Regions from separate parts of the Enterobacter cloacae complex sp. HYC003_NIDB genome, predicted to be linked through region 3. Evidence: predicted binding sites of a transcription regulator. Region 3 holds the regulator's gene; each other region holds the start of a gene.
What was found. The regulator PurR, encoded in region 3, represses purine synthesis genes. The targets are predictions, from matches to a motif close to CANGCAAACGTTTGCNTG.

Region 1 (7,529 bases), 1.3 Mb from region 3:
GAGGGTCTGAAGCGGCGCAATATTCCGGCTATCATGGTTGTGCGACCGCTGAACGATCCGGATTTTGATTTTGTCGGAACGGATAACTTCTTAGGCACGCAGATGGCGACGGAGCATCTGCTCAGAATGGGCCATCGGCACATTGCGTTCATTGGAGGGAGCCAGAATTCGGGCTCTCGGGCGCAGCGTATCGGGGGCTTTACCAGCAAGCTGCTGGAGTACGGCGTGACGCCGAATCCTGCCTGGATCAGAACCTCTCACGCCAGCCAAAGCGACGGCGCGCGCGTGGCAGAGGCGTTACTTCTCGAGCATCCACACATCAGTGCGGCAATTTGCTATCAGGATGTTGTGGCGCTGGGGGTGATGCAAAGCTTACGCAAGATGGGCCGTGAGCCGGGACGTGATTTTGCGCTGGTCGGTTTCGATGATATTACCGAAGCGGCTCTGGTGCAGCCCGCATTGACCACCGTATCGGTGGCGGCGAAAGAGATTGGTCGTAAGGCAGGGGAGTTACTTTACAGCCGCATACAGGGCAACGACGAACCCGCCAAACGCATCATTCTGCCGCCTGCGCTGGTGGTGCGGGAATCATGTGGTTTTCGCTGACGATCATGTCTTTCACTGATATCTCACCCTGTTTATCATTAAATTCTAATTATCGGCGTTTTCTGTGGCAGCCTGTGCAAAGGCTGGTTAATCTGAAAACGATTTACATCATTTTAACGTAAGAGAATAACTATGCATGATGCACAGATCCGCGTCGCCATTGCGGGCGCGGGTGGACGTATGGGCCGTCAGCTGATTCAGGCGGCACTACAGATGGATGGCGTGGCGCTTGGCGCGGCGCTGGAGCGTGAAGGTTCATCGCTTTTGGGAGCCGATGCAGGCGAGCTGGCGGGCGCAGGTCAGACGGGCGTTACCGTGCAGAGCAGCCTTGAGGCGGTGAAAGAAGACTTTGACGTGTTTATCGATTTTACCCGCCCTGAAGGCACGTTGGCTCACCTGGCGTTTTGCCGTCAGCACGGTAAAGGGATGGTGATTGGCACCACCGGTTTTGACGAGGCCGGTAAGCAAGCCATTCAGGATGCGTCCACTGAGATTGCGATTGTCTTTGCGGCAAACTTTAGCGTGGGGGTAAACGTCATGCTGAAACTGCTGGAGAAGGCGGCGAAGGTGATGGGCGACTACACCGACATTGAAATCGTCGAAGCGCACCATCGCCACAAAGTCGATGCTCCGTCAGGCACGGCGCTGGCAATGGGCGAAGCGATTGCGTGTGCAATGGATAAAGATTTGAAAGACATCGCGGTCTATTCTCGCGAAGGCCACACTGGCGAGCGCGTGCCTGGCACCATTGGGTTTGCCACCGTTCGCGCAGGTGATATCGTCGGTGAACATACCGCTATGTTCGCCGATATTGGCGAAAGGATCGAAATCACTCATAAAGCATCCAGCCGCATGACATTTGCAAACGGGGCGGTACGTTCGGCATTGTGGCTGAAAGGTAAGCGTAATGGTCTTTTTGATATGCGAGATGTCCTCGAACTCAACAATTTGTAAGCATTATTACCCTTCGTGATGTGGTTATTGCAGTCGTAATTACTTGATTGCATAGGGCAATATTTTATTGCCCTTTTATTTTGTCTGTTTTGGGTGTTTATTGTGTCTAACTGATTTAAAGTAAGTGTTTTGTCGATAATTTCTGTTGCTGAACTGTAAATTTTGACCATTTGGTCCACTTTTTATTCCTGCAAGACGTTCCTTTCTATTAAACAGCATACGCAAGCGGTTTCCACAGTGATTTAGTTGATCTTTTTGCCGCTTAATCTGAGTTCAGACCGCCAGGCTTGCAAAAGAATATACAAAACTCCCGTTTTAAGTTGACTTTTACATGGCAAATCCCCAGAATGCCGCCGTTTGCCAAAAATCCGCTGGCAACACATTTGCATTGATCCATGACATGGTTATGAATTAATATGCAAATAAAGTGAGTGAATATTCTCTGGAGGGTGTTTTGATTAAGTCAGCGCTATTGGTTCTGGAAGACGGAACCCAGTTTATCGGTCGGGCCATAGGGGCAACGGGTTCGGCGGTTGGGGAAGTCGTTTTCAATACTTCAATGACCGGTTATCAAGAAATCCTCACTGATCCTTCCTATTCTCGCCAAATCGTTACTCTTACTTATCCTCATATCGGCAATGTCGGCACCAATGCGGCTGACGAAGAATCCTCTCAGGTACATGCGCAAGGCCTGGTCATTCGCGACCTGCCGCTGATTGCCAGCAACTTCCGCAACACCGAAGACCTCTCTTCTTACCTGAAGCGCCACAACATTGTGGCGATTGCCGATATCGATACCCGTAAGCTGACGCGTCTGCTGCGCGAGAAGGGTGCACAAAACGGTTGTATCATCGCAGGGGATAACCTCGATGCGACGCTGGCGCTGGAAAAAGCGAAAGCCTTCCCGGGACTGAACGGTATGGACCTGGCGAAAGAAGTGACCACCGCTGAAGCCTACAGCTGGACGCAGGGAAGCTGGACGCTGGAAGGCGACCTGCCGGAAGCGAAACCGGAAAGCGAGCTGCCGTTCCACGTGGTGGCCTACGATTTTGGCGCCAAGCGCAACATCCTGCGTATGCTGGTTGACCGTGGCTGCCGCCTGACGGTGGTTCCGGCGAAAACCTCTGCTGAAGATGTTCTGAAGATGAACCCGGACGGCATCTTCCTCTCAAACGGTCCTGGCGACCCGGCGCCGTGCGACTACGCTATCGACGCCATCAAGTCCTTCCTTGAAACCGACATCCCGGTATTCGGCATCTGTCTCGGCCATCAGCTGCTGGCGCTGGCGAGCGGAGCGAACACCGTCAAGATGAAGTTTGGCCACCACGGTGGTAACCACCCGGTGAAAGATATCGACAACAACACGGTGATGATCACCGCGCAGAACCACGGCTTCGCTGTGGATGAAGCAACGATGCCAGCTAACCTGCGCGTGACGCATAAGTCACTGTTCGATGGTACCTTGCAGGGTATCCATCGCACCGATAAGCCTGCGTTCAGCTTCCAGGGCCACCCTGAAGCCAGCCCGGGCCCACACGATGCCGCGCCGCTGTTCGATCACTTCATCGAACTTATCGAGCAATACCGTAAGACCGCTAAATAATCAGGAGCTGAGAAGACCATGCCAAAACGTACAGACATAAAAAGCATCCTGATCCTTGGCGCTGGCCCGATTGTCATCGGCCAGGCCTGCGAATTCGACTACTCCGGTGCGCAGGCGTGTAAAGCCCTGCGTGAAGAGGGTTACCGTGTCATCCTGGTAAACTCTAACCCGGCCACCATCATGACCGACCCGGAAATGGCGGATGCGACCTACATCGAGCCGATTCACTGGGAAGTGGTACGCAAAATTATCGAGAAAGAGCGTCCGGACGCGGTGCTGCCGACCATGGGCGGCCAGACGGCGCTGAACTGTGCGCTGGAGCTGGAGCGTCAGGGCGTGCTGGAAGAGTTCGGCGTGACCATGATCGGTGCGACCGCCGACGCGATTGATAAAGCAGAAGACCGTCGCCGCTTCGACGTGGCAATGAAAAAAATTGGCCTTGATACCGCACGTTCCGGTATCGCGCACAATATGGAAGAAGCGCTGGCCGTTGCGGCTGAAGTGGGTTATCCGTGCATCATCCGCCCTTCCTTCACCATGGGTGGCACCGGCGGCGGCATTGCCTACAACCGCGAAGAGTTTGAAGAAATTTGCGAGCGCGGCCTGGATCTCTCCCCAACCAAAGAGTTGCTGATTGATGAATCGCTGATTGGCTGGAAAGAGTACGAGATGGAAGTGGTGCGTGATAAAAACGACAACTGCATCATCGTCTGCTCCATCGAAAACTTCGACGCGATGGGGATCCACACCGGTGACTCCATCACCGTTGCGCCAGCTCAGACGCTGACCGACAAAGAGTACCAAATCATGCGTAACGCCTCGATGGCGGTACTGCGTGAAATCGGCGTGGAAACCGGCGGCTCTAACGTGCAGTTCTCGGTGAACCCGAAAACCGGCCGTCTGATTGTTATCGAAATGAACCCGCGCGTGTCCCGTTCCTCCGCACTGGCCTCCAAAGCCACCGGCTTCCCGATTGCGAAAGTGGCGGCGAAACTGGCGGTGGGTTACACCCTTGACGAGCTGATGAACGATATCACCGGTGGCCGCACGCCAGCGTCCTTCGAACCGTCCATCGACTACGTTGTGACCAAAATTCCACGCTTTAACTTCGAGAAATTCGTCGGTGCCAACGACCGTCTGACTACCCAGATGAAATCCGTTGGTGAAGTCATGGCGATTGGCCGCACGCAGCAGGAATCCCTGCAAAAAGCACTGCGCGGCCTGGAAGTGGGCGCGACCGGCTTTGACCCGAAAGTCAGCCTGGACGACCCGGAAGCGCTGACCAAAATCCGCCGCGAGCTGAAAGACGCGGGCGCAGAGCGTATCTGGTACATCGCCGATGCCTTCCGCGCGGGCCTGTCCGTCGACGGCGTATTTAACCTGACTAACATCGACCGCTGGTTCCTGGTGCAAATTGAAGAGCTGGTGCGTCTGGAAGAGAAAGTGGCGGAGCTGGGCATCAACGGCCTGGACGCAGACTTCCTGCGCATGTTGAAGCGTAAAGGCTTCGCCGATGCGCGTCTGGCTAAGCTGGCGGGCGTGCGTGAAGCGGAAATCCGCAAGCTGCGCGACCAGTACGACCTGCACCCGGTCTACAAGCGCGTGGACACCTGTGCGGCTGAATTCTCGACCGATACCGCATACATGTACTCCACCTATGAAGAGGAGTGCGAAGCGAACCCGTCCGTCGACCGCGACAAGATTATGGTGCTGGGCGGCGGTCCAAACCGTATCGGCCAGGGCATCGAGTTTGACTACTGCTGCGTACACGCCTCACTGGCGCTGCGCGAAGACGGTTACGAGACCATTATGGTCAACTGTAACCCGGAAACCGTCTCGACCGACTACGACACTTCCGACCGCCTCTACTTCGAGCCGGTCACCCTGGAAGACGTGCTGGAAATCGTGCGCATCGAGAAGCCAAAAGGCGTGATCGTGCAGTACGGCGGCCAGACTCCGCTGAAGCTGGCGCGCGCGCTGGAAGCAGCAGGTGTGCCGGTTATCGGCACCAGCCCGGATGCGATTGACCGTGCGGAAGACCGCGAGCGTTTCCAGCAGGCGGTTGACCGTCTCAAACTGAAACAGCCGGCGAACGCCACCGTGACCGCAATTGAAATGGCCGTTGAGAAAGCGAAAGAGATCGGCTACCCGCTGGTGGTGCGTCCATCCTACGTACTGGGCGGCCGCGCGATGGAAATCGTCTACGACGAAGCGGACCTGCGTCGCTACTTCCAGACGGCGGTGAGCGTTTCCAACGATGCGCCAGTGCTGCTCGACCGCTTCCTCGACGACGCGGTTGAAGTCGACGTGGATGCCATCTGCGACGGCGAAAGGGTGCTGATTGGCGGCATCATGGAGCACATCGAGCAGGCGGGCGTGCACTCCGGTGACTCCGCCTGTTCTCTGCCAGCGTACACCCTGAGCCAGGAGATTCAGGACGTAATGCGCCAGCAGGTGCAGAAGCTGGCCTTCGAGCTTCAGGTTCGCGGCCTGATGAACGTTCAGTTCGCGGTAAAAGACAACGAAGTCTATCTGATTGAAGTCAACCCGCGTGCGGCGCGTACCGTACCGTTCGTCTCCAAAGCGACCGGTATTCCGCTGGCGAAAGTGGCGGCGCGCGTGATGGCCGGCCAGACGCTGGCTCAGCAGGGCGTCACGAAAGAAATTATCCCGCCTTACTACTCGGTGAAAGAGGTGGTACTGCCGTTCAACAAATTCCCGGGCGTTGACCCGCTGTTAGGGCCAGAGATGCGCTCTACCGGGGAAGTGATGGGCGTTGGCCGTACCTTCGCAGAAGCGTTTGCGAAAGCGCAGCTGGGCAGTAGCTCCACCATGAGAAAATCTGGCCGTGCGCTGCTCTCCGTTCGCGAAGGCGATAAAGAGCGCGTGGTTGACCTGGCCGCCAAGCTGATGAAACAGGGCTTCGAGCTGGACGCCACTCACGGTACGGCGATTGTGTTGGGTGAAGCGGGTATCAACCCGCGTCTGGTGAACAAAGTGCATGAAGGTCGTCCGCACATTCAGGACCGCATTAAGAATGGCGAGTACACCTACATCATTAATACCACCGCAGGTCGCCAGGCGATTGAAGACTCCAAGCTGATTCGCCGCAGCGCGCTCCAGTACAAAGTGCATTACGACACCACCCTGAACGGCGGTTTCGCGACGGCCATGGCGCTGAATGCGGATGCCACCGAGAAGGTGATTTCGGTGCAGGAAATGCACGCTCAGATTAGCAAGTAACACACATTGCCCGGTGCCATCCGGTTACCGGGCAATTTTCCCATCTTAAGAACCTTCTGGTTTTTCATCCGCTTTCAGTCAGTTAGCCTAAAATAGTTAGGTCGATAACGAAAATTCAACTGAGAGCAAGGGAAAACACCATGCAAAATAAACTACTGATCGCTTCCGTTCTGGCTGCCACCGCAATGTTCACCGTGGCGGGCTGTTCGTCCAATCAGGCCGTAAAAACCACCGATGGCAAAACGATTGTTACTGACGGGAAACCGCAGGTGGATGACGATACCGGTCTGGTATCGTACAAAAACGCCGAAACCGGTCAAACTGAACAGATTAACCGTGACCAGGTTAAATCAATGGGCGAGCTGGATAACTAAAAAAAAGCAGTGGCACATGCCACTGCTTTTTTGCTTCAGGATGATCGATTACCAGCGATGGTTTAACAAAATATGACCGCCGTAGGCGGCATAGCTGTTTTCACCCCACTCGCCGCTGGCACGCAGGGAGATCGTCGTGGTTTCGTTCAGGTTGCCGGTTAAGCCCAACTCTAACTGACCACGATCTTCCGGCGTATCGTTGCTGACGGTCTCGTCGTTGAATGCCAGATCGTTTTGACCAGCACCTTTCAACCAGTTAACCGCAACGTACGGCTGCCAGGCCTTGACGTCCTTCTGCTGGAAGTAGCTTGCTTTAACGCCGAGACGACCAAAGACGCTGTCATTGTCCAGGGTAGTGACGCGTACGCCGTCGCGATCGGTATGATTTTCCTGATCGAGATAGCTGTAAATCACCTGCGCCTGCGGCTCGATCTTCCAGGTGCGTTCATTTTCAGACTGGATTATCCACGCGTGGCCGACTTCAACAGACGCGGCGAAACCTTCACTATCGTAGTCTTCATCGTTGCGATTGCTGGTGACGTTGTTGTTGTACCAGCTGTAAGCGGCCCAGGTATCAACGTAGCTGCCCAGACGTAATTTCTGATCTTCCTGCCAGGTGGCGTACAGCCCAACATTGAAGCCATCAACCTTACTCTGTGCGTCACGTACGTTGTGCTTCGCATCAGAGTGGGTCTTAGCCTGGCCTGCACCGAACATCCCGCCAGCACGCAGGATACCGTTATCCATTG
Region 2 (7,529 bases), 1.4 Mb from region 3:
CCTTCGCGCCGCTCACGCCGATAATCAGGATAACGGAAGTGAGGATCAGGTTCTGCGCCTTGCTGTAATCCACTTTGGATTCAATCAGCACGCGAATACCGGAGGCACCGATCACCCCGTACAGCAGCAGAGAAACGCCGCCCATCACCGGAACCGGGATAATCTGGATCGCCGCCGCCAGTTTACCAACGCAGGAGAGCAGAATGGCGATGATCGCCGCGCCGCCGATAACCCAGGTGCTGTAGACGCGGGTGATCGCCATTACGCCGATATTCTCACCGTAAGTCGTGTTTGGCGTGGAGCCGAAGAAACCGGAGATAATGGTCGAGAAGCCGTTCGCAAACATGGAGCGGTGCAGGCCCGGATCGCGGATCAGGTCGCGCTTCACGATGTTCGCCGTCACCACCAGGTGGCCGACGTGCTCAGCAATCACCACCAGCGCGGCAGGCAGAATGGTGAAAATGGCGAACCATTCAAAGCGCGGGGTGTAGAAGGTTGGCAGCGCGAACCAGTGCGCCTCGGCAATCGGGGTGGTATCCACAACGCCCATCACGAAGGAGAGCGCGTAACCCGCCAGCACGCCGATCAGGATCGGGATAATCGCCATAAAGCCGCGGAACAGGACGGAACCGAATACCGTCACGCCCAGCGTCACCAGCGAAATAATAATGGTTTTGGAATCCGGTGACTGACCGTCCGCAGGCAGCAGCCCGGCCATGTTCGCCGCCACGCCCGCCAGCTCCAGGCCGATGACGGCAACGATGGCCCCCATTGCCGCAGGCGGGAACATCACGTCCAGCCAGCCGGTACCGGCCTTCTTCACAATGAAGGAGACCAGGCAGAACAGCACGCCGCACATGATAAAGCCGCCCAGCGCGACCTCATAACCCAGCGGCAGCAACAGCAGAACCGGGGAGATAAACGCGAAGCTCGACCCGAGATAGGCCGGGATTTTGCCTTTACAGATGAAGAGGTAAAGTAGCGTACCGATGCCGTTAAACAGCAGCACGGTAGCCGGGTTAATGTGAAACAGGATTGGCACCAGCACTGTTGCGCCAAACATGGCGAACAGGTGCTGCAAACTAAGCGGGATTGTCTGTAAAAGCGGCGGTCTTTCACTCACCCCGATAGCACGGCGCGTCATAGTGTTTTCCTCTGAGTGTCATTGTTGGTTTTTATTCAAAAAAAAGCCGACTATCAAAGTCGGCTTCTTTATCGTTATTCGATTATTTAGTACCAAAAATCTTATCGCCGGCATCGCCGAGCCCCGGGATGATGTACCCGTGCTCGTTCAGTCCCTGGTCGACAGACGCGGTATAGAGTTCAACGTCCGGGTGCGCTTTTTCCAGCGCCGCGATACCTTCCGGCGCCGCAACCAGCACCAGCACTTTGATGCTGCTGCATCCCGCTTTTTTCAGCAGGTCGATGGTGGCGATCATCGAACCGCCGGTCGCCAGCATCGGGTCAACCACCAGCGCCATACGCTCGTCGATGTTAGAGACCAGCTTCTGGAAGTACGGGACCGGCTCAAGCGTCTCTTCGTTACGGTAGATACCCACCACGCTGATACGCGCGCTTGGGACGTGCTCCAGCACGCCTTCCATCATGCCCAGACCCGCACGCAGGATTGGCACCACGGTAATTTTTTTACCTTTGATCTGCTCAACCTGTACCGGACCGTTCCAGCCTTCGATGGTCACTTTTTCCGTTTCCAGATCAGAGGTCGCTTCGTAGGTCAGCAGGCTACCCACTTCAGAAGCCAGTTCGCGAAAACGCTTCGTGCTGATGTCATGCTCACGCATCAGGCCCAACTTGTGTTTAACGAGTGGGTGTTTCACTTCCACAATCTTCATTCTCTTTCTCCTCTGAGGTGGCATCCGCAAAAAAATCGCGGGATTATACCGCTTTTTTCGGATTGCGCCATACCCATCTTGCTTGACGTATATCAAGCAAAGTGATTTAGAGACAAAAAAACCGGAGGCGAAGCTCCGGCTTGGGTGCGGGTTCAGCCCGGTGGCGCTGCGCTTACGCGGGCCTACGTGTAGTGTAGGTCGGGTAAGCGTTAGCGCCACCCGACAATTACAGGTTATCGCCGTTGCTGGCAATCACCTGCTTATACCAGTCGAACGATTTCTTCTTGCTGCGGTTCAGCGTGCCGTTACCTTCGTTATCTTTATCGACAAAGATAAAGCCGTAGCGTTTTTTCATCTCGCCTGTGCCGGCAGAGACCAGGTCGATACAGCCCCACGGGGTATAGCCCATCAGATCTACGCCATCCTCCACCACCGCTTTTTTCATCTCGCGGATGTGTGCGGAAAGGTAGTCGATGCGGTACTGGTCGTTCACCGTGCCGTCGCTTTCCTGCACGTCGATCGCGCCAAAGCCGTTCTCAACAATAAACAGCGGCAGTTGGTAGTGATCCCAGAACCAGTTGAGGGAGTAGCGAAGCCCCACCGGGTCAATCTGCCAGCCCCAGTCCGATTTCTGCACGTACGGGTTAGAGACCAGGCTCTTGCTCTCGTCGTAGTCCAGCTGCGGGTTGTCCGCCGTCGCCTTGGTAGCAAAAGACATGTAGTAGCTGAACCCGATGTAATCCACGCAGCCCTGCGTCAGCGCCACTTTATCTTCTTCGGTGATATCCAGCGCGAAGCCGCGACGTTCAAAGTAGTTGAGCAGATGCTGCGGATACTTGCCGCGCACGTGAACGTCGGTGAACCAGTAGCGACGATGCATGGCGTTCATCGCCATCATCATATCGTCCGGGGCACAGGTCAGCGGATAGATGGGGCACATGGCAATCATGCAGCCGATTTGCAGTGACGGGTTGATCTCGCGCCCCGCCTTCACCGCCAGAGCACTGGCCACCAGCTCATAGTGCGCCGCCTGGAACATCACCGGCTCGCGATCTTCTCCCGGCGCATATTTCAGCCCGGAGTTGGTAAACGGCGCAAAGTCTTCGTGGAAGTTGGCCTGGTTGTTGATCTCGTTAAAGGTCATCCAGTACTTCACTTTATGCTGGTAGCGCTCAAAAACGACCTTCGCGAAGCGAACAAAGAAGTCGATCAGCTTACGGTTGCGCCAGCCGCCGTATTCCGTCACCAGGTGGAAAGGCATCTCGAAGTGGGAAAGCGTGATCACCGGCTCGATGCCGTGCTTCAGGCACTCGTCAAAAAGATCGTCATAGAATTTGAGTCCCGCTTCGTTCGGCTCCAGCTCGTCGCCTTTCGGGAAGATACGCGTCCAGGCGATGGAGGTGCGGAAGCATTTGAACCCCATCTCGGCAAAGAGTTTGATGTCTTCTTTATAGCGGTGATAAAAGTCGATGGCTTCGTGGTTTGGGTAATTTTTCCCCTCCAGCACGCCGTTGGTGATTTCACGCGGTACCCCGTGGGCGCCTGCCGTCATGACATCGGCAACGCTCACGCCCTTGCCGCCCTCTTTCCAGCCGCCTTCGAGCTGGTGCGCCGCAACGGCCCCACCCCACAGAAAACCTGCTTTAAATCCTGACATTCGCTATCCCTCATTCTGCGTTATTTTCTGCAAAAACAGTTACAGAAACCGGTTTCAGTTTGATGATGTGCAAAGGGGATAGCCGTTGCAAGCAGATCGCCGAAACCGGTTTCATTTTCGTGAACAGAGTCAAGTTTGTTGCCCTAGACAGCCCGCACAGAAAAAAAGATCCTCGCGCCGAGAATAGGCTCGCAAACGTTTGCCTGGACTGTTAGAATTGCGCCGATTTTTCTTACTAGCTATGCAATCGCGTGGGGATTTAAGCCGTGACCAACAAAACTTCTCTCAGCTACAAAGATGCCGGTGTTGATATTGACGCAGGTAATGCGCTGGTTGACCGAATCAAAGGTGTGGTGAAAAAAACCCGCCGCCCGGAAGTGATGGGTGGCCTGGGTGGATTCGGCGCACTGTGCGCGCTGCCGCAAAAATATCGTGAACCTGTGCTGGTCTCGGGTACGGATGGTGTCGGTACAAAACTGCGCCTGGCGATGGATCTTAAGCGTCACGATACGATTGGTATCGATCTGGTGGCGATGTGCGTCAACGACCTGGTGGTACAGGGCGCCGAGCCGCTGTTCTTCCTCGATTACTACGCGACCGGCAAGCTGGACGTGGATACCGCAGCCAGCGTCATTAACGGTATCGCCGAAGGCTGCCTGCAATCCGGCTGTGCGCTGGTCGGCGGTGAAACCGCGGAAATGCCTGGCATGTATCACGGTGAAGATTATGACGTCGCAGGCTTCTGCGTCGGCGTGGTAGAAAAATCAGAAATTATCGACGGCAGCAAAGTGGCTGACGGCGATGTGCTGGTTGCGCTGGCCTCCAGCGGTCCGCACTCCAACGGCTACTCTCTGGTGCGTAAAATCCTCGAAGTGAGCGGTTGCGACCCGCTGACCACCGAGCTGGACGGCAAACCGCTGGCCGATCACCTGCTGGCCCCGACCCGCATCTACGTGAAAAACGTGCTGGAGCTGATTGAGAACGTTGACGTGCACGCCATCGCTCACCTCACCGGCGGCGGCTTCTGGGAAAACATTCCGCGCGTGCTGCCGGACAATACCCAGGCGGTGATCGACGCATCCTCATGGCAGTGGCCGTCCGTCTTCAACTGGCTGCAAACCGCAGGCAACGTGAGCTCTCACGAAATGTACCGCACCTTTAACTGCGGCGTGGGCATGGTTATCGCCCTGCCCGCCAGCGAAGCGGATAAAGCGGTTAAGCTGCTGACAGAAAAAGGTGAAAACGCGTGGAAAATCGGTACGATTAAAGCTTCCGATTCCGAACAGCGTGTGGTCATTGAATGAAAAACATCGTGGTGCTCATTTCCGGCAACGGAAGCAATTTGCAGGCAATCATAGACGCCTGCAAACAGAAGAAAATCAATGGCACCATTCGGGCAGTATTCAGCAACAAGGCCGATGCATTCGGCCTTGAGCGCGCGCGGGAAGCGAACATTCCTGCGCACGCGCTGGAAGCCAGCCAGTTCGCCGGGCGTGAAGCCTTTGACCGTGAGCTGGTGCAGGAGATTGACGCCTACGCACCTGACGTGGTGGTGCTGGCAGGCTACATGCGCATCCTGAGCCCGGCTTTTGTTGCACACTACGCCGGACGACTGCTCAATATCCACCCTTCCCTGCTGCCAAAATACCCCGGTCTGCACACCCATCGTCAGGTGCTGGAGAACGGCGATGAGGAGCATGGTACCTCCGTGCATTTCGTCACCGACGAGCTGGACGGCGGTCCGGTCATTTTGCAGGCAAAAGTACCGGTCTTTGACGGCGACAACGAAGACGACGTGACCGAACGTGTGCAGACGCAGGAACACGCCATTTATCCGCTGGTGGTAAGCTGGTTTGTCGATGGACGTCTGGAGATGCGCAACGGCGCAGCCTGGCTGGACGGCGTGAAGTTGCCCCCGCAGGGTTATGCGGCTGAAGAGTAGTCTGTTTGAATTGCCCGGCGGCGCTTCGCTTGCACGGGCCTACGGTCCCGTAGGTCGTGGTAAGCGCAGCGCCACCCGACACCCCCTCCCCCAACCCTCTAAATTCCCCAACAAAAAAATAACTGTCATACTTTTCTGGCACTGTTGGACATATCGTGGAAATGCTCGCCATAATAAGGACGAGACGGATTTACCACGTCCTGTGATTGAACTGGAGTGTGAGCTGTAATGGGTCAGGAAAAGTTATACATCGAGAAAGAGCTAAGCTGGTTAGCATTCAACGAACGTGTACTTCAGGAAGCGGCCGATAAAAGCAACCCGCTGATTGAACGTATGCGTTTTTTAGGCATCTATTCCAACAATCTGGATGAGTTCTACAAGGTTCGCTTCGCCGAACTGAAACGCCGAATCATCATCAGCGAAGAACAGGGCTTAAACTCCCACTCGCGGCATCTGCTTGGAAAAATCCAGTCTCGCGTCATGAAAGCCGATCAGGAATTTGATGGCCTCTATAACGAGCTGCTGCTGGAAATGGCACGCAACCAAATCTTCCTGATCAACGAACGCCAGCTCTCCGCGAATCAGCAAAACTGGCTGCGCCACTATTTCAAACATTATCTGCGCCAGCACATTACCCCGATTCTGATCAACCGTGAAACCGATCTGGTGCAGTTCCTGAAAGATGATTACACCTATCTGGCGGTAGAAATCATTCGTGGTGAGACCATTAACTACGCGTTGCTGGAAATACCGTCTGATAAAGTCCCACGCTTTGTAAACCTGCCGCCGGAAACCCCGCGCCGGCGTAAGCCGATGATCCTGCTGGATAACATCCTGCGCTACTGCCTGGACGATATCTTCAAAGGCTTCTTCGATTACGACGCGCTCAACGCCTACTCGATGAAGATGACCCGTGACGCCGAGTACGATCTGGTGCATGAGATGGAGGCCAGCATGATGGAGCTGATGTCTTCCAGCCTCAAGCAGCGCCTGACGGCGGAGCCGGTGCGGTTTGTCTATCAACGCGATATGCCGGACGCGATGGTGGAGATGCTGCGCGATAAGCTGACCATCTCCCGCTACGACTCCATTATCCCCGGTGGGCGTTACCACAACTTTAAAGATTTCATTGGCTTCCCGAACGTCGGCAAGGCCAATCTGGTGAACAAACCGCTGCCGCGCCTGCGCCATATCTGGTTCGATAAGTTCCGCAACGGGTTCGACGCCATCCGCGAACGGGATGTGCTGCTCTACTATCCGTATCACACCTTTGAACACGTGCTGGAATTGCTGCGTCAGGCCTCGTTCGATCCGAACGTGCTGGCGATCAAAATAAACATTTATCGCGTGGCGAAAGATTCCCGTATCATCGATGCGATGATCCACGCGGCGCACAACGGCAAGAAAGTGACCGTGGTGGTTGAGCTCCAGGCTCGCTTCGACGAGGAGGCCAACATCCACTGGGCGCGCCGACTGACGGAAGCGGGCGTACACGTCATCTTCTCCGCGCCAGGGCTGAAAATTCACGCCAAGCTGTTCCTGATCTCCCGTAAAGAGGGCGAGGACGTGGTGCGCTACGCCCATATCGGTACCGGGAACTTTAACGAGAAAACCGCGAGAATCTACACCGACTATTCGCTGCTGACTGCCGATGCCCGCATCACCAACGAAGTGCGTCGGGTGTTCAACTTCATTGAGAACCCGTACCGCCCGGTGAGCTTCGATTATCTGCTGGTGTCACCGCAGAACTCACGGCGCCTGCTGTACGATATGATCGATAAAGAGATTGCCAATGCGCAGAACGGCTTGTCGTCCGGCATCACGCTGAAGCTCAACAATCTGGTGGACAAAGGGCTGGTGGACCGCCTGTACGCGGCCTCCAGCTCCGGCGTTCCGGTAAATCTGCTCATTCGCGGCATGTGCTCGCTCATTCCGGAACTGGAAGGCATCAGCGACAATATCCGCGTGATCAGCATTGTGGATCGCTATCTTGAACACGATCGCGTCTATATTTTCGATAACGCCGGTGATAAGCGCGTATACCTCTCGTCCGCCGACTGGATGACGCGTAACATTG
Region 3 (7,529 bases):
TAATGCGCGCCCGAACTACCTGGAACACTTCTGGGCACTGGTTAACTGGGAATTTGTTGCGAAGAACTTCGCCGCGTAAGAGACACGCAGAAGGGGCAGCCCTTCTGCGTTTTTGTTTATTCCGCCGTACACACCGCTTCAGGCTGTTTACGACCAGACATCATCACCAGCAGCAGGCCGAGTGCAGCAATGATCGCCCCCATCACCGGCACAAAGCTGTAACCCAAACCACCTGAGATCACCGCCCCGCCCGCTGCGGCACCCAGCGCATTGCCCAGGTTAAACGCACCGATATTCACCGACGAAGAGAGCCCCGGCGCTTCGTGCGCAACGCGCATTACGCGCATCTGCAACGGTGGCACCACGGCAAAGGTTGCGGCGCCCCAAACCACCATGGCAATCGCGGCACCCACTTCGTTACGCGCCAGCCACGGAATCGCCACCATGATGACAATCAGCAGCGTTAAAAAACCTTTCAGTGTTCCACTGACGGAGCGGTCGGCAAATTTCCCGCCGAGATAGTTGCCAATCGAGAACCCGACACCAATTAGCACCAGCATCGCGGTAACAAAGAGTGGCGTTGCGTGGGTAATGTCGTGCAGCACCGGGGAGATATAGGTGTAGAGCGTAAACATCGCCCCGGCCCCCAGTACCGTGGTAAGCAGCGCGGACAACACCTGAGGACGCATCAGCACCGCCAGCTCTTTACGTACTTCCGGACGTTCTCCCGCACTTCCTTTCGGCAGTGAGAAGAACAGCGCAACCATCGCGACCACGCCCAGTCCGGCGGTTGCGAGGAAAGACATACGCCAGCCGATGGCTTCTCCCAGCCAGGTGGCAGCGGGAACGCCGCCGATATTAGCGATGGTGAGGCCCATGAACATAGTGGCTACCGCGCTGGCCTGCTTATGTTTTGGCACCACGCTGGCGGCAACAACCGAGCCCAGTCCGAAGAAGGCGCCATGGTTGAGGCTGGTCAGAATGCGCGAAAGCATCAGAGTGGTGTAATCGGGCGAAATTGCGGAAAGCACATTTCCGAGAGTGAAAATCGCCATCAGGAAAATCAGCGCATTGCGGCGAGCGCGGTGGGAAAGCAGCAGCGTCATCAGCGGCGCGCCCACCATCACGCCAATCGCGTAGGCGCTAATTAACATACCGGCCGCAGGAATTGAGACGTCCACACCCCGGGCGATAACAGGCAATAACCCCATAGGGGAGAATTCAGTGGTGCCAATCCCAAAGGCGCCAATCGCCAGGGCCAGCAGGGGAAAATTGATTTTCATGAAGAGACTCCGGATACCGTGCCATAACCCGGCACAGAACTAAGAAGTCAAAAGCATGACATCAATCACAAAAAATGAGAAGTTAACATTTTGGCAAAAGATTTTTGCCGGAGAGGTAACAATAGCGGCAAGAGAGGGAGAAGGTTCTCCCCCCTCCTGAATCAGTGCAGCGCAGCGGTTAAACCACCCGCAACAATCAGGGCAAGAACAACAATGGTGGTAAACAGCGAAAACTTCAGATCGGTACTCATCAATTTTTCTCCTTTTATTCACCCTACGAAAAGTGAGCTTGCTCATTTTTACACAGTTCAGGTCAAAAATCTTCCAGGATTTAAGCGGATATCCACTTTACCTCTTCCCCTTTTCATCAAGATAGGACAAAATTCCACGCTAAATTTATTAGCGTACCGGCCACTGACCCCCTCCTGACGTCCTGTGTCGTTTTCCCGGCGTGTCGCAACTCATGTTTGCGTGATAAGGGTGAGAGAAGGCAAACGTTTACCTTCAATTTTTTCAGGAGCTTAGGATATGGTCTGGAGTGACATTTAATGGCAACAATTAAAGACGTAGCAAAACGCGCAAACGTTTCCACCACAACCGTATCACATGTTATTAACAAAACGCGTTTCGTCGCTGAAGAGACGCGTAATGCCGTCTGGGCGGCAATCAAAGAACTGCACTACTCGCCAAGTGCCGTCGCCCGCAGCCTGAAGGTTAATCACACCAAATCGATTGGCCTGCTGGCCACCAGCAGTGAAGCGGCCTACTTTGCTGAAATCATCGAAGCCGTTGAAAAAAACTGCTTCCAGAAAGGCTATACCCTGATTCTGGGCAACGCGTGGAACAACATTGAAAAACAGCGCGCTTACCTGTCAATGATGGCGCAAAAGCGCGTCGACGGCCTGCTGGTAATGTGTTCTGAATACCCTGAGTCGGTCCTTTCCATGCTGGAAGAGTATCGCCACATTCCGATGGTGGTCATGGACTGGGGCGAAGCGCGCGCAGACTTCACCGACTCCGTAATTGATAACGCCTTTGAAGGCGGCTACATGGCGGGGCGTTATCTGGTAGAACGCGGTCATCGTGAAATTGGCGTGATCCCGGGTCCGCTGGAGCGTAACACCGGAGCTGGCCGTCTGGCCGGTTTCATGAAAGCGATGGAAGAGGCGCTGATCACCGTGCCGGAAAACTGGATTGTTCAGGGCGACTTCGAGCCGGAGTCGGGCTATCGCGCCATGCAGCAGATCGTCTCCCAGCCGCATCGCCCTACCGCGGTGTTCTGCGGCGGCGACATCATGGCGATGGGCGCGCTCTGCGCGGCGGATGAACTCGGCCTGCGCGTCCCGCAGGATATCTCGGTGATCGGCTATGACAACGTGCGCAACGCCCGCTTCTTTACCCCGGCGCTGACCACCATTCACCAGCCGAAAGATTCGCTGGGTGAAACGGCCTTCAACATGCTGCTGGACAGGATCGTCAACAAGCGTGAACAGTCCCAGTCCATTGAAGTTCACCCGCGCCTGATTGAACGCCGTTCCGTTGCGGACGGTCCGTTCCGCGACTACCGTCGTTAATCACTTTACGGGACCAGCTATGCTGGTTCCCGCAACCACTCCCGGTTCAGCGTTTCGCTGTCGCCCAGATAATCCAGCAGCCAGTCCATGGCGGGCGAGACGTCGTTTTGCTGCCACGTCAGACAGCACGCGGCATCCGGGAAGGGGTTTTCCAGCGTCAAGGCCACCCACTCTCCCGCATCGATGCGCGGGCGCGCAAAATGCACCGGCACCATGCCAACGCACAGCCCCGCGCTCAGACAGGTGGCCGACGACTCCCAGTCCGGCGCGACCACGCGGCGCTGATTATCCAGCAGCCAGGTAATGCGCTTGGGCAGCGAGCGGGAGGTATCTTCCAGCACCAGCGAGGGCCAGTTGCGTAAGGTGTCATCGCTCAGCGGACCTTCCTGCGCCGCCAGCGGGTGATCGCGCGCGACCACGCAGGTCCAGCTCAGCATGCCCATGTCGCGAAACGCGTAGCGCCCCCCAACCGGGATCGCCTGGGTTGCACCAATCGCCATCTCCGCCCTGCCGTCCGCCAGCGCATCCCAGACGCCGTTGAACACTTCCTGCGAAACACGCAGTTCGACGTCGGAAAAATGACGATAGAAATCGACGATCATCTGCCGGGTCCGCTCCGGCTTAACGATGTTATCCACCGCGATAGCGAGATGCCCGCGCCAGCCGTTGGCGATCTGCTGGCACTGCTCACGGGTGATCTGCATTTTTTTGATAACAGACCGCCCTTCCTTCAAAAACCACGCTCCGGCAGGCGTGAGCTCCACGTCGCGATGGCGCCGCTCGAACAGCGGGACCGCCAGCCACGCTTCCAGCTGGCGCACCGTATAGCTGATAGCCGAGGGAACGCGATGCAGCTCCTGGGCGGCACCGGTAAAGCTGCCGTTACGCGCCACGGCATCAACCACTTCAAGGGAATAATCTGACCACATCTTTAGCCTGCAAATTTTTTGAATGCACCCGCCAAATATTAGCGTTTCACAAGCCGCTTTGCACTCCCTACACTCTGCGCCAACGTACACCTGCCTCCTCAGGAGAAAAAAAGTGCAACCCAGGAAAGGATTTTTAGTCTGGCTCGGCGGCTTAAGCGTGCTGGGCTTTTTGGCGACCGATATGTATCTGCCCGCGTTCGCCGCGATGCAGGAAGATTTGCAAACCCCTGCCGCCGCCATCAGCGCCAGTTTAAGTTTGTTCCTCGCTGGCTTTGCTTTTGCGCAATTGCTGTGGGGGCCGCTCTCGGATCGTTTTGGCCGTAAGCCCGTCCTGTTGTTGGGGCTGGCGATTTTTGCCGTAGGCTGTCTGGGCATGATGTGGGTCCGCGATGCCGCCTGGCTGCTGGCGCTGCGCTTTATTCAGGCGGTCGGTGTCTGCGCCGCTGCGGTCACCTGGCAGGCGCTGGTGACCGATTACTACCCCGCCTCGCGCACTAACCGCATATTCGCCACTATTATGCCGCTGGTCGGCCTGTCGCCGGCGCTTGCCCCGTTACTGGGCAGCTGGATCCTCGCGCATTTCGACTGGCAGGCTATTTTCGCCACGCTCTTTGCTATTACGCTGGTCCTGATGCTGCCTGCTTTCGGGCTTAAACCTGCGCATAAAAAAGAGACGCATCCGGACGCAAAGCCCATCACCTTTACCTCTTTACTGCGGTCGAAAGCCTATCGCGGTAACGTGCTGATTTATGCTGCCTGCTCTGCCAGCTTCTTTGCCTGGCTGACCGGTTCGCCGTTCATTCTGCATGACATGGGCTACAGCCCGGCGGCTATCGGCCTGAGCTATGTACCACAGACCATCGCCTTCCTGGTGGGTGGCTATGGCTGTCGCGCCGCGCTGCAAAAATGGGAAGGCCAACAGATGCTGCCCTGGCTGCTGGTGCTGTATGCCCTAAGCGTGATTGCGACCTGGGCTGTCGGCTTTATTCCCGGCGCCGGGCTTGCAGAAATTTTGATTCCGTTCTGCGTCATGGCGATCGCTAACGGGGCTATCTACCCTATCGTTGTAGCCCAGGCGTTGCGTCCATTCCCGCAGGCGACAGGCCGCGCTGCCGCGCTGCAAAATACCCTGCAACTTGGCCTGTGCTTCCTGGCAAGTCTCGTGGTCTCTGCGTTGATTGCAACCCCGCTGCTCACCACCACCAGCGTGATGCTGGTCACCGTTGCGCTGGCGGGATTGGGCTATCGCATGCAGTCCTCAGCCCATCGCGAGCAGAGTGAAAACGCGCAGACAGAAACGTCGCACGCCTGATTGCGCGGGAAACTATGTTAAATACCAGTGATTAGGTTGCTAACAATTTTCTGTTGAATCACCAAATTTTGCGGCCTATACTAAATTTGGTTCGATTAAATACGATAAATATTAAGTGTTAACGGGAGCCGGAGCGCTCCCGTTTTACCATGGAAGGCATTTCGGCAAGGGTTATCTCCCTTCCTCTGTTCTACGTCGGATATTAGCCTCGCGGGCATTTACCGTGAGATTTCTCACAAACCAAAAAAGCGTCTACGCTGTTTTAAGGTTCTGATCACAGCAAGGTGATGGAGAAGCTATGAGTTCATCGTGTATAGAAGAAGTCAGCGTTCCGGACGATAACTGGTCCCGGATCGTCAGTGAACTGTTGGGACGTGCGGGCATTACGATTAATGGCTCATCCCCCTCCGATCCCCAGATAAAGCATCCCGATTTTTTCAAACGCGTGTTACAGGAGGGGTCGTTAGGGCTGGGTGAAAGCTATATGGACGGCTGGTGGGAGTGTGAGCGGCTGGATATGTTCTTCTCCAGCGTATTACGCGCCGGTCTTGAAAAACAGCTCCCTCGTCATTTCAAAGATACCTTACGCATTGCCTCCGCCCGCCTGTTCAATCTGCAAAGTAAAAAACGGGCGTGGATCGTCGGTAAAGAGCATTACGACCTGGGCAACGATCTGTTCAGCCGTATGCTCGATCCTTTAATGCAGTACTCCTGCGGATACTGGAAAAAAGCGACGACCCTGGAAGAGGCGCAGCAGGACAAGCTGCAACTGATCTGCGATAAATTGCAGTTACAGCCCGGTATGCGTGTGCTGGACATCGGCTGTGGCTGGGGTGGTCTTGCCTGGTTTATGGCGAAAAATTACGGCGTCAGCGTAGCCGGCGTCACGATTTCCGCTGAACAGCAGAAGATGGCGCAGGAACGCTGTCTGGGTCTGGATGTTGATATTCGGCTTCAGGACTACCGCGACCTGAACGAGCAGTTCGATCGCATTGTTTCCGTAGGTATGTTCGAGCACGTGGGGCCGAAGAACTACAAGACTTACTTCGAGGTCGCCGATCGTAACCTGAAGCCTGAGGGAATTTTCCTGCTACACACCATCGGCTCTAAACGCACCGATAACAATGTGGATCCCTGGATCAACAAATATATCTTCCCGAATGGCTGTTTACCCTCTGTTCGCCAGATTGCGAACGCCAGCGAACCGCATTTTATTGTGGAAGACTGGCATAACTTCGGCGCAGATTACGACACCACCCTGATGGCCTGGCATGAACGTTTCCAGGCTGCATGGCCTGAAATCGCCGACAACTATTCGGAACGATTCAAACGGATGTTTAGCTATTATCTGAATGCCTGTGCGGGCGCGTTCCGTGCGCGGGATATACAGCTTTGGCAGGTGGTGTTTAGTCGTGGGATTGAGCACGGTTTGCGTGTGGCTCGCTGAAAAAATAACCCCGGTTAACCGGGGTTATTTTTTATTCTTCTTCCACGGTTTTTATTATCGCCGCCTCTTTCGCCGCCAGTACGCGCTCAACGGTATCCACGACCGCCTGGGTCTGGGGATCAATTTCGATATTTACGCGCTGCCCCAGTTTTTTTGCGCCAAGCGTAGTACGTTGCAGCGTTTCAGGAATTAAATGCACGCAAAAACGCGTTGGCGTCACTTCACCGACGGTCAGACTAATCCCATCGATGCCAATAAATCCTTTATACAGGATGTATTTCATTAATGACGGATCCTGCACCTTAAACCAGATTTGACGGTTATTTTCCGAGGTCACGATTTTCGCCACTTCTGCGGTGGTCATAATATGGCCCGACATCAGATGCCCGCCAATCTCATCGCTGAATTTCGCCGCGCGTTCAACGTTGACGATATCTCCCACCACAAGCTCACCCAGGTTAGTGATACGCAGCGTCTCTTTCATTAAATCAAAGCTAATCTGGTTACCGTTAATTTCGGTCACCGTCAGGCAGCAGCCGTTATGCGCTATCGACGCCCCGGTTTCAATGCCGTCGAGCATATATTCAGGCAGCTCAACTACGTGAGTGCGGAAATTCGGTTTTTCATCAATGGACACCACTTTGGCAGTGCCCTGCACAATACCAGTAAACATGCTTACAGCTCCTGTTCATTCCGAACGGCGATGACACCGTATAATCCCACCACAATAACAGTTGAAAAAACAGGTTGCCAGTGATGCGCAATTTCTGGCGATTTTTTCACTAGATAATTAGTTAAACCCCGCTACAATAGCTGGCATCCCTCTGTTTTTTCTTCTTGCTGCCAGTAACGGCGGCCTTTTTAGTCTCTCAAATAACTACAATACAAAGGTGTTCACGTGCAGAAGTATATGATCGAAGCGCGTCAGTTATTGGCACTGGCCATACCGGTGATCGTCGCGCAGGTAGCCCAAACCGCAATGGG
Region 4 (7,529 bases), 1.7 Mb from region 3:
CGTGCTTAGATGCTTTCAGCACTTATCTCTTCCGCATTTAGCTACCGGGCAGTGCCATTGGCATGACAACCCGAACACCAGTGATGCGTCCACTCCGGTCCTCTCGTACTAGGAGCAGCCCCCCTCAATTCTCCAGCGCCCACGGCAGATAGGGACCGAACTGTCTCACGACGTTCTAAACCCAGCTCGCGTACCACTTTAAATGGCGAACAGCCATACCCTTGGGACCTACTTCAGCCCCAGGATGTGATGAGCCGACATCGAGGTGCCAAACACCGCCGTCGATATGAACTCTTGGGCGGTATCAGCCTGTTATCCCCGGAGTACCTTTTATCCGTTGAGCGATGGCCCTTCCATTCAGAACCACCGGATCACTATGACCTGCTTTCGCACCTGCTCGCGCCGTCACGCTCGCAGTCAAGCTGGCTTATGCCATTGCACTAACCTCCTGATGTCCGACCAGGATTAGCCAACCTTCGTGCTCCTCCGTTACTCTTTGGGAGGAGACCGCCCCAGTCAAACTACCCACCAGACACTGTCCGCAACCCGGATTACGGGTCTACGTTAGAACACCAGCCATTAAAGGGTGGTATTTCAAGGTTGGCTCCACGCAGACTGGCGTCCACGCTTCAAAGCCTCCCACCTATCCTACACATCAAGGACCAGTGTTCAGTGTCAAGCTATAGTAAAGGTTCACGGGGTCTTTCCGTCTTGCCGCGGGTACACTGCATCTTCACAGCGAGTTCAATTTCACTGAGTCTCGGGTGGAGACAGCCTGGCCATCATTACGCCATTCGTGCAGGTCGGAACTTACCCGACAAGGAATTTCGCTACCTTAGGACCGTTATAGTTACGGCCGCCGTTTACCGGGGCTTCGATCAAGAGCTTCGCGTTGCCGCTAACCCCATCAATTAACCTTCCGGCACCGGGCAGGCGTCACACCGTATACGTCCACTTTCGTGTTTGCACAGTGCTGTGTTTTTAATAAACAGTTGCAGCCAGCTGGTATCTTCGACTGATTTCAGCTCCGCCCGCAGGGGCTTCACCTACACATCAGCGTGCCTTCTCCCGAAGTTACGGCACCATTTTGCCTAGTTCCTTCACCCGAGTTCTCTCAAGCGCCTTGGTATTCTCTACCTGACCACCTGTGTCGGTTTGGGGTACGATTTCGTGTTACCTGATGCTTAGAGGCTTTTCCTGGAAGCAGGGCATTTATCACTTCAGCACCGTAGTGCCTCGTCATCACACCTCAGCGTTAATAAGGTACCGGATTTACCTGGAACCTCCGCCTACATGCTTAAACCGGGACAACCGTCGCCCGGCTGACATAGCCTTCTCCGTCCCCCCTTCGCAGTAACACCAAGTACAGGAATATTAACCTGTTTCCCATCGACTACGCCTTTCGGCCTCGCCTTAGGGGTCGACTCACCCTGCCCCGATTAACGTTGGACAGGAACCCTTGGTCTTCCGGCGAGCGGGCTTTTCACCCGCTTTATCGTTACTTATGTCAGCATTCGCACTTCTGATACCTCCAGCATGCCTCACAGCACACCTTCAACGGCTTACAGAACGCTCCCCTACCCAACAACACATAGTGTCGCTGCCGCAGCTTCGGTGCATGGTTTAGCCCCGTTACATCTTCCGCGCAGGCCGACTCGACCAGTGAGCTATTACGCTTTCTTTAAATGATGGCTGCTTCTAAGCCAACATCCTGGCTGTCTGTGCCTTCCCACATCGTTTCCCACTTAACCATGACTTTGGGACCTTAGCTGGCGGTCTGGGTTGTTTCCCTCTTCACGACGGACGTTAGCACCCGCCGTGTGTCTCCCGTGATAACATTCTTCGGTATTCGTAGTTTGCATCGGGTTGGTAAGCCGGGATGGCCCCCTAGCCGAAACAGTGCTCTACCCCCGAAGATGAGTTCACGAGGCGCTACCTAAATAGCTTTCGGGGAGAACCAGCTATCTCCCGGTTTGATTGGCCTTTCACCCCCAGCCACAGGTCATCCGCTAATTTTTCAACATTAGTCGGTTCGGTCCTCCAGTTAGTGTTACCCAACCTTCAACCTGCCCATGGCTAGATCACCGGGTTTCGGGTCTATACCCTGCAACTTAACGCCCAGTTAAGACTCGGTTTCCCTTCGGCTCCCCTATACGGTTAACCTTGCTACAGAATATAAGTCGCTGACCCATTATACAAAAGGTACGCAGTCACCCCATAAAGAGGCTCCCACTGCTTGTACGTACACGGTTTCAGGTTCTTTTTCACTCCCCTCGCCGGGGTTCTTTTCGCCTTTCCCTCACGGTACTGGTTCACTATCGGTCAGTCAGGAGTATTTAGCCTTGGAGGATGGTCCCCCCATATTCAGACAGGATACCACGTGTCCCGCCCTACTCTTCGAGTTCACAGCATGTGCATTTTCGTGTACGGGACTATCACCCTGTACCGTCGGACTTTCCAGACCGTTCCACTAACACACAAGCTGATTCAGACTCCGGGCTGCTCCCCGTTCGCTCGCCGCTACTGGGGGAATCTCGGTTGATTTCTTTTCCTCGGGGTACTTAGATGTTTCAGTTCCCCCGGTTCGCCTCGTTAACCTATGTATTCAGTTAACGATAGTGCAACGAATTGCACTGGGTTTCCCCATTCGGACATCGCCGGGTCAAGGGTTCATATCACCTCGCCGGCGCTTTTCGCAGATTAGCACGTCCTTCATCGCCTCTGACTGCCAGGGCATCCACCGTGTACGCTTAGTCGCTTAACCTCACAACCCGAAGATGTTTCACTTCTGATTGCGAAAATTTGAGAGACTCGAACACACATGAGCTGTGTGTCGTTTCAATTTTCAGCTTGATCCAGATTTTTAAAGAGCAAAACTTCTTAATGCACTCAAAAGTACATTCAGAAGTTCATCATTCATCAGACAATCTGTGTGAGCACTACAAAGGCAGGTTCTTTAAGGTAAGGAGGTGATCCAACCGCAGGTTCCCCTACGGTTACCTTGTTACGACTTCACCCCAGTCATGAATCACAAAGTGGTAAGCGCCCTCCCGAAGGTTAAGCTACCTACTTCTTTTGCAACCCACTCCCATGGTGTGACGGGCGGTGTGTACAAGGCCCGGGAACGTATTCACCGTGGCATTCTGATCCACGATTACTAGCGATTCCGACTTCATGGAGTCGAGTTGCAGACTCCAATCCGGACTACGACGCACTTTATGAGGTCCGCTTGCTCTCGCGAGGTCGCTTCTCTTTGTATGCGCCATTGTAGCACGTGTGTAGCCCTACTCGTAAGGGCCATGATGACTTGACGTCATCCCCACCTTCCTCCAGTTTATCACTGGCAGTCTCCTTTGAGTTCCCGGCCGGACCGCTGGCAACAAAGGATAAGGGTTGCGCTCGTTGCGGGACTTAACCCAACATTTCACAACACGAGCTGACGACAGCCATGCAGCACCTGTCTCAGAGTTCCCGAAGGCACCAATCCATCTCTGGAAAGTTCTCTGGATGTCAAGAGTAGGTAAGGTTCTTCGCGTTGCATCGAATTAAACCACATGCTCCACCGCTTGTGCGGGCCCCCGTCAATTCATTTGAGTTTTAACCTTGCGGCCGTACTCCCCAGGCGGTCGACTTAACGCGTTAGCTCCGGAAGCCACGCCTCAAGGGCACAACCTCCAAGTCGACATCGTTTACGGCGTGGACTACCAGGGTATCTAATCCTGTTTGCTCCCCACGCTTTCGCACCTGAGCGTCAGTCTTTGTCCAGGGGGCCGCCTTCGCCACCGGTATTCCTCCAGATCTCTACGCATTTCACCGCTACACCTGGAATTCTACCCCCCTCTACAAGACTCTAGCCTGCCAGTTTCGAATGCAGTTCCCAGGTTGAGCCCGGGGATTTCACATCCGACTTGACAGACCGCCTGCGTGCGCTTTACGCCCAGTAATTCCGATTAACGCTTGCACCCTCCGTATTACCGCGGCTGCTGGCACGGAGTTAGCCGGTGCTTCTTCTGCGGGTAACGTCAATCGACAAGGTTATTAACCTTATCGCCTTCCTCCCCGCTGAAAGTACTTTACAACCCGAAGGCCTTCTTCATACACGCGGCATGGCTGCATCAGGCTTGCGCCCATTGTGCAATATTCCCCACTGCTGCCTCCCGTAGGAGTCTGGACCGTGTCTCAGTTCCAGTGTGGCTGGTCATCCTCTCAGACCAGCTAGGGATCGTCGCCTAGGTGAGCCGTTACCCCACCTACTAGCTAATCCCATCTGGGCACATCCGATGGCAAGAGGCCCGAAGGTCCCCCTCTTTGGTCTTGCGACGTTATGCGGTATTAGCTACCGTTTCCAGTAGTTATCCCCCTCCATCAGGCAGTTTCCCAGACATTACTCACCCGTCCGCCACTCGTCAGCGAAGCAGCAAGCTGCTTCCTGTTACCGTTCGACTTGCATGTGTTAGGCCTGCCGCCAGCGTTCAATCTGAGCCATGATCAAACTCTTCAATTTAAAAGTTTGATGCTCAATGAATTAAACTTCGTAATGAATTACGTGTTCACTCGTTGAGACTTGGTATTCATTTAGTGTCCGAGGACATTAAGAATCCATGTCACTTTGAGTGCCCACACAGATTGTCTGATAAATTGTTAAAGAGCAGTTGCGACGCGCTTCAGCGCTCTGTCGCGAGGTGGCGTATATTACGCTTTCCTCTTTCAGAGTCAACCCGTTATTTCAGGATTTTTTCTCTTCAACCGACCGGGTTGTTTGTGAAGTGATTCACATCCGCCGTGTCGATGGAGGCGCATTATAGGGAGTTCTCCGCAGGCCGCAACCGCTAAATGACAGAAAAATGACTGACTGCTGCATTCCACAGCAAAACCCCGCCTTATACCTTTTTACACACAGACTTATCCACAATGATACGAAAAAGTAAAAATGTGCGAGCGTTGCGCAAACGTTTTCGTTAAAATGCTCGCGCTTCACAAGGATGCCTCGTCAGGTGTGTTAGATGAGTTTTTCACAGGAAAATTCATCTAACGCTCTCTGTAATCGTGAAATCCAGGGGATTTACCATGCAACAACGTCGTCCAGTCCGCCGCGCTCTGCTCAGTGTTTCTGATAAAGCCGGTATCGTCGAATTCGCTCAGGCACTTTCTGCACGTGGCGTAGAGCTGCTTTCTACAGGCGGTACCGCTCGCCTGTTAGCAGATAAAGGTCTGCCGGTAACCGAAGTGTCCGATTACACCGGTTTCCCGGAAATGATGGATGGACGCGTCAAAACCCTGCACCCGAAAGTGCACGGCGGTATTCTGGGCCGTCGCGGTCAGGACGACGGCATTATGGAGCAGCACAATATTGCCCCCATCGACATGGTGGTTGTTAACCTCTACCCGTTCGCCCAGACCGTTGCCCGCGAAGGCTGTTCTCTGGAAGACGCTGTTGAGAATATCGACATCGGCGGCCCGACCATGGTGCGCTCCGCAGCCAAGAACCATAAAGATGTGGCCATCGTGGTAAAGAGCAGTGACTACAACGCCATTATTAATGAGATGGATGCCAACGAAGGGTCCCTGACGCTTGAAACGCGTTTCGATCTCGCCATCAAAGCCTTCGAGCATACCGCCGCCTACGACAGCATGATCGCCAACTACTTCGGTAGCCTGGTACCTGCCTACCACGGTGAAAGCAAAGATCCATCTGGCCGCTTCCCGCGCACGCTGAACCTGAACTTCATTAAGAAGCAGGATATGCGTTACGGCGAGAACAGCCACCAGCAGGCTGCCTTCTATATAGAAGAAGAGGTAAAAGAAGCCTCTGTAGCGACTGCCCAGCAGGTACAGGGCAAAGCCCTCTCCTATAACAACATTGCCGATACCGACGCCGCGCTGGAATGCGTGAAAGAGTTCAGCGAGCCAGCCTGCGTTATCGTCAAGCACGCCAACCCATGCGGCGTTGCGGTAAGTGCGTCTATTCTGGAAGCTTACGATCGCGCCTACAAAACCGACCCGACCTCCGCGTTCGGCGGCATTATCGCCTTCAACCGCGAGCTGGATGCGGAAACCGCGCAGGCCATCATCTCCCGTCAGTTTGTCGAAGTGATCATCGCGCCATCAGCATCCGAAGAGGCGCTGAAAATCACCGCGGCGAAACAGAACGTGCGCGTACTGGTTTGCGGCCAGTGGGCAGAGCGCGTTCCAGGCCTGGACTTCAAGCGCGTGAACGGCGGGCTGCTGGTTCAGGACCGCGATCTGGGTATGGTGGGCGAAGCCGATCTGCGTGTCGTCACCAAACGTCAGCCAACCGAGCAGGAACTGCGTGACGCGCTGTTCTGCTGGAAAGTGGCGAAGTTTGTGAAATCCAACGCCATCGTCTACGCCAAAGAGAACATGACCATCGGAATAGGCGCAGGCCAGATGAGCCGCGTTTACTCTGCGAAAATCGCGGGTATTAAAGCAGGTGACGAAGGTCTGGAAGTCAAAGGTTCCGCCATGGCCTCTGACGCCTTCTTCCCGTTCCGCGACGGTATCGACGCGGCCGCTGCTGTGGGCATCACCTGTGTGATCCAGCCTGGCGGTTCAATCCGTGATGACGAAGTGATTGCCGCTGCCGACGAGCATGGCATCGCAATGATCTTCACCGACATGCGCCACTTCCGCCATTAATTCCCGGAGCAGAAAATGAAAGTATTAGTGATTGGTAACGGCGGGCGCGAGCACGCCCTGGCGTGGAAAGCAGCGCAGTCTCCGCAGGTTGAAACCGTCTTTGTGGCACCGGGTAACGCCGGGACCGCGCTGGAGCCCGCACTACAGAACGTCGCCATCGGCGTAACCGACATCCCGGCGCTGCTGAGCTTTGCCCAAAACGAGAATATCGATCTGACGATTGTTGGCCCGGAAGCACCGCTGGTGATCGGCGTTGTAGATGCCTTCCGCGCCGCGGGCCTGAAAATTTTCGGCCCAACGGAAGGGGCTGCGCAGCTGGAAGGCTCAAAAGCCTTCACCAAAGATTTTCTCGCGCGTCATAACATCCCGACGGCGGAATATCAGAACTTCACCGAGGTAGAGCCTGCTCTGGCTTACCTGCGTGAAAAAGGCGCGCCGATTGTGATCAAAGCCGACGGCCTGGCTGCCGGGAAAGGCGTTATCGTGGCGATGACCCTCGAAGAAGCGGAAGCCGCCGTGCAGGATATGCTGGCGGGTAACGCCTTTGGCGACGCGGGCCACCGCATCGTAATTGAAGAGTTCCTCGACGGCGAAGAAGCGAGCTTTATCGTGATGGTTGACGGCGAGCACGTTCTGCCGATGGCGACCAGCCAGGATCACAAGCGCGTAGGCAATGCCGACACGGGGCCAAACACCGGCGGGATGGGAGCTTACTCCCCTGCTCCGGTGGTCACTGACGAAGTACACCAGCGCACCATGGACCGCATCATCTGGCCAACCGTGAAGGGGATGGCTGCGGAAGGCAATACCTACACCGGTTTCCTTTACGCAGGCCTGATGATCGACAAGCAGGGTAACCCGAAGGTGATTGA

Region 1: carA (glutamine-hydrolyzing carbamoyl-phosphate synthase small subunit) is a predicted target of PurR. The motif match lies at 1,779-1,796, and genes of this name have one in related genera.
Region 2: purM (phosphoribosylformylglycinamidine cyclo-ligase) is a predicted target of PurR. The motif match lies at 3,699-3,716, and genes of this name have one in related genera.
Region 4: purH (bifunctional phosphoribosylaminoimidazolecarboxamide formyltransferase/IMP cyclohydrolase) is a predicted target of PurR. The motif match lies at 4,943-4,960, and genes of this name have one in related genera.

Annotation. Positions count from the first base shown of each region.
Region 1 is NZ_CP114220.1:4,108,137-4,115,665, reverse strand. Features, by position in the region: gene O1722_RS19680 (LacI family DNA-binding transcriptional regulator) at 1-606, shown strand, start outside; gene dapB (4-hydroxy-tetrahydrodipicolinate reductase) at 739-1,560, shown strand; gene carA (glutamine-hydrolyzing carbamoyl-phosphate synthase small subunit) at 2,015-3,163, shown strand; gene carB (carbamoyl-phosphate synthase large subunit) at 3,182-6,406, shown strand; gene O1722_RS19660 (YgdI/YgdR family lipoprotein) at 6,547-6,780, shown strand; gene O1722_RS19655 (autotransporter family protein) at 6,829-7,529, opposite strand, start outside.
Region 2 is NZ_CP114220.1:1,381,984-1,389,512, reverse strand. Features, by position in the region: gene uraA (uracil permease) at 1-1,144, opposite strand, end outside; gene upp (uracil phosphoribosyltransferase) at 1,227-1,853, opposite strand; gene O1722_RS06580 (6-phospho-beta-glucosidase) at 2,080-3,510, opposite strand; gene purM (phosphoribosylformylglycinamidine cyclo-ligase) at 3,777-4,814, shown strand; gene purN (phosphoribosylglycinamide formyltransferase) at 4,811-5,452, shown strand; gene ppk1 (polyphosphate kinase 1) at 5,681-7,529, shown strand, end outside.
Region 3 is NZ_CP114220.1:2,818,654-2,826,182, forward strand. Features, by position in the region: gene sodB (superoxide dismutase [Fe]) at 1-79, shown strand, start outside; gene O1722_RS13410 (MFS transporter) at 117-1,283, opposite strand; gene cydH (cytochrome bd-I oxidase subunit CydH) at 1,445-1,534, opposite strand; gene purR (HTH-type transcriptional repressor PurR) at 1,832-2,857, shown strand; gene punR (DNA-binding transcriptional activator PunR) at 2,875-3,786, opposite strand; gene punC (purine nucleoside transporter PunC) at 3,899-5,098, shown strand; gene cfa (cyclopropane fatty acyl phospholipid synthase) at 5,397-6,545, shown strand; gene O1722_RS13440 (riboflavin synthase) at 6,577-7,218, opposite strand; gene mdtK (MdtK family multidrug efflux MATE transporter) at 7,444-7,529, shown strand, end outside.
Region 4 is NZ_CP114220.1:4,555,096-4,562,624, forward strand. Features, by position in the region: rRNA gene O1722_RS21805 (23S ribosomal RNA) at 1-2,764, opposite strand, end outside; rRNA gene O1722_RS21810 (16S ribosomal RNA) at 2,963-4,504, opposite strand; gene purH (bifunctional phosphoribosylaminoimidazolecarboxamide formyltransferase/IMP cyclohydrolase) at 5,068-6,657, shown strand; gene purD (phosphoribosylamine--glycine ligase) at 6,673-7,529, shown strand, end outside.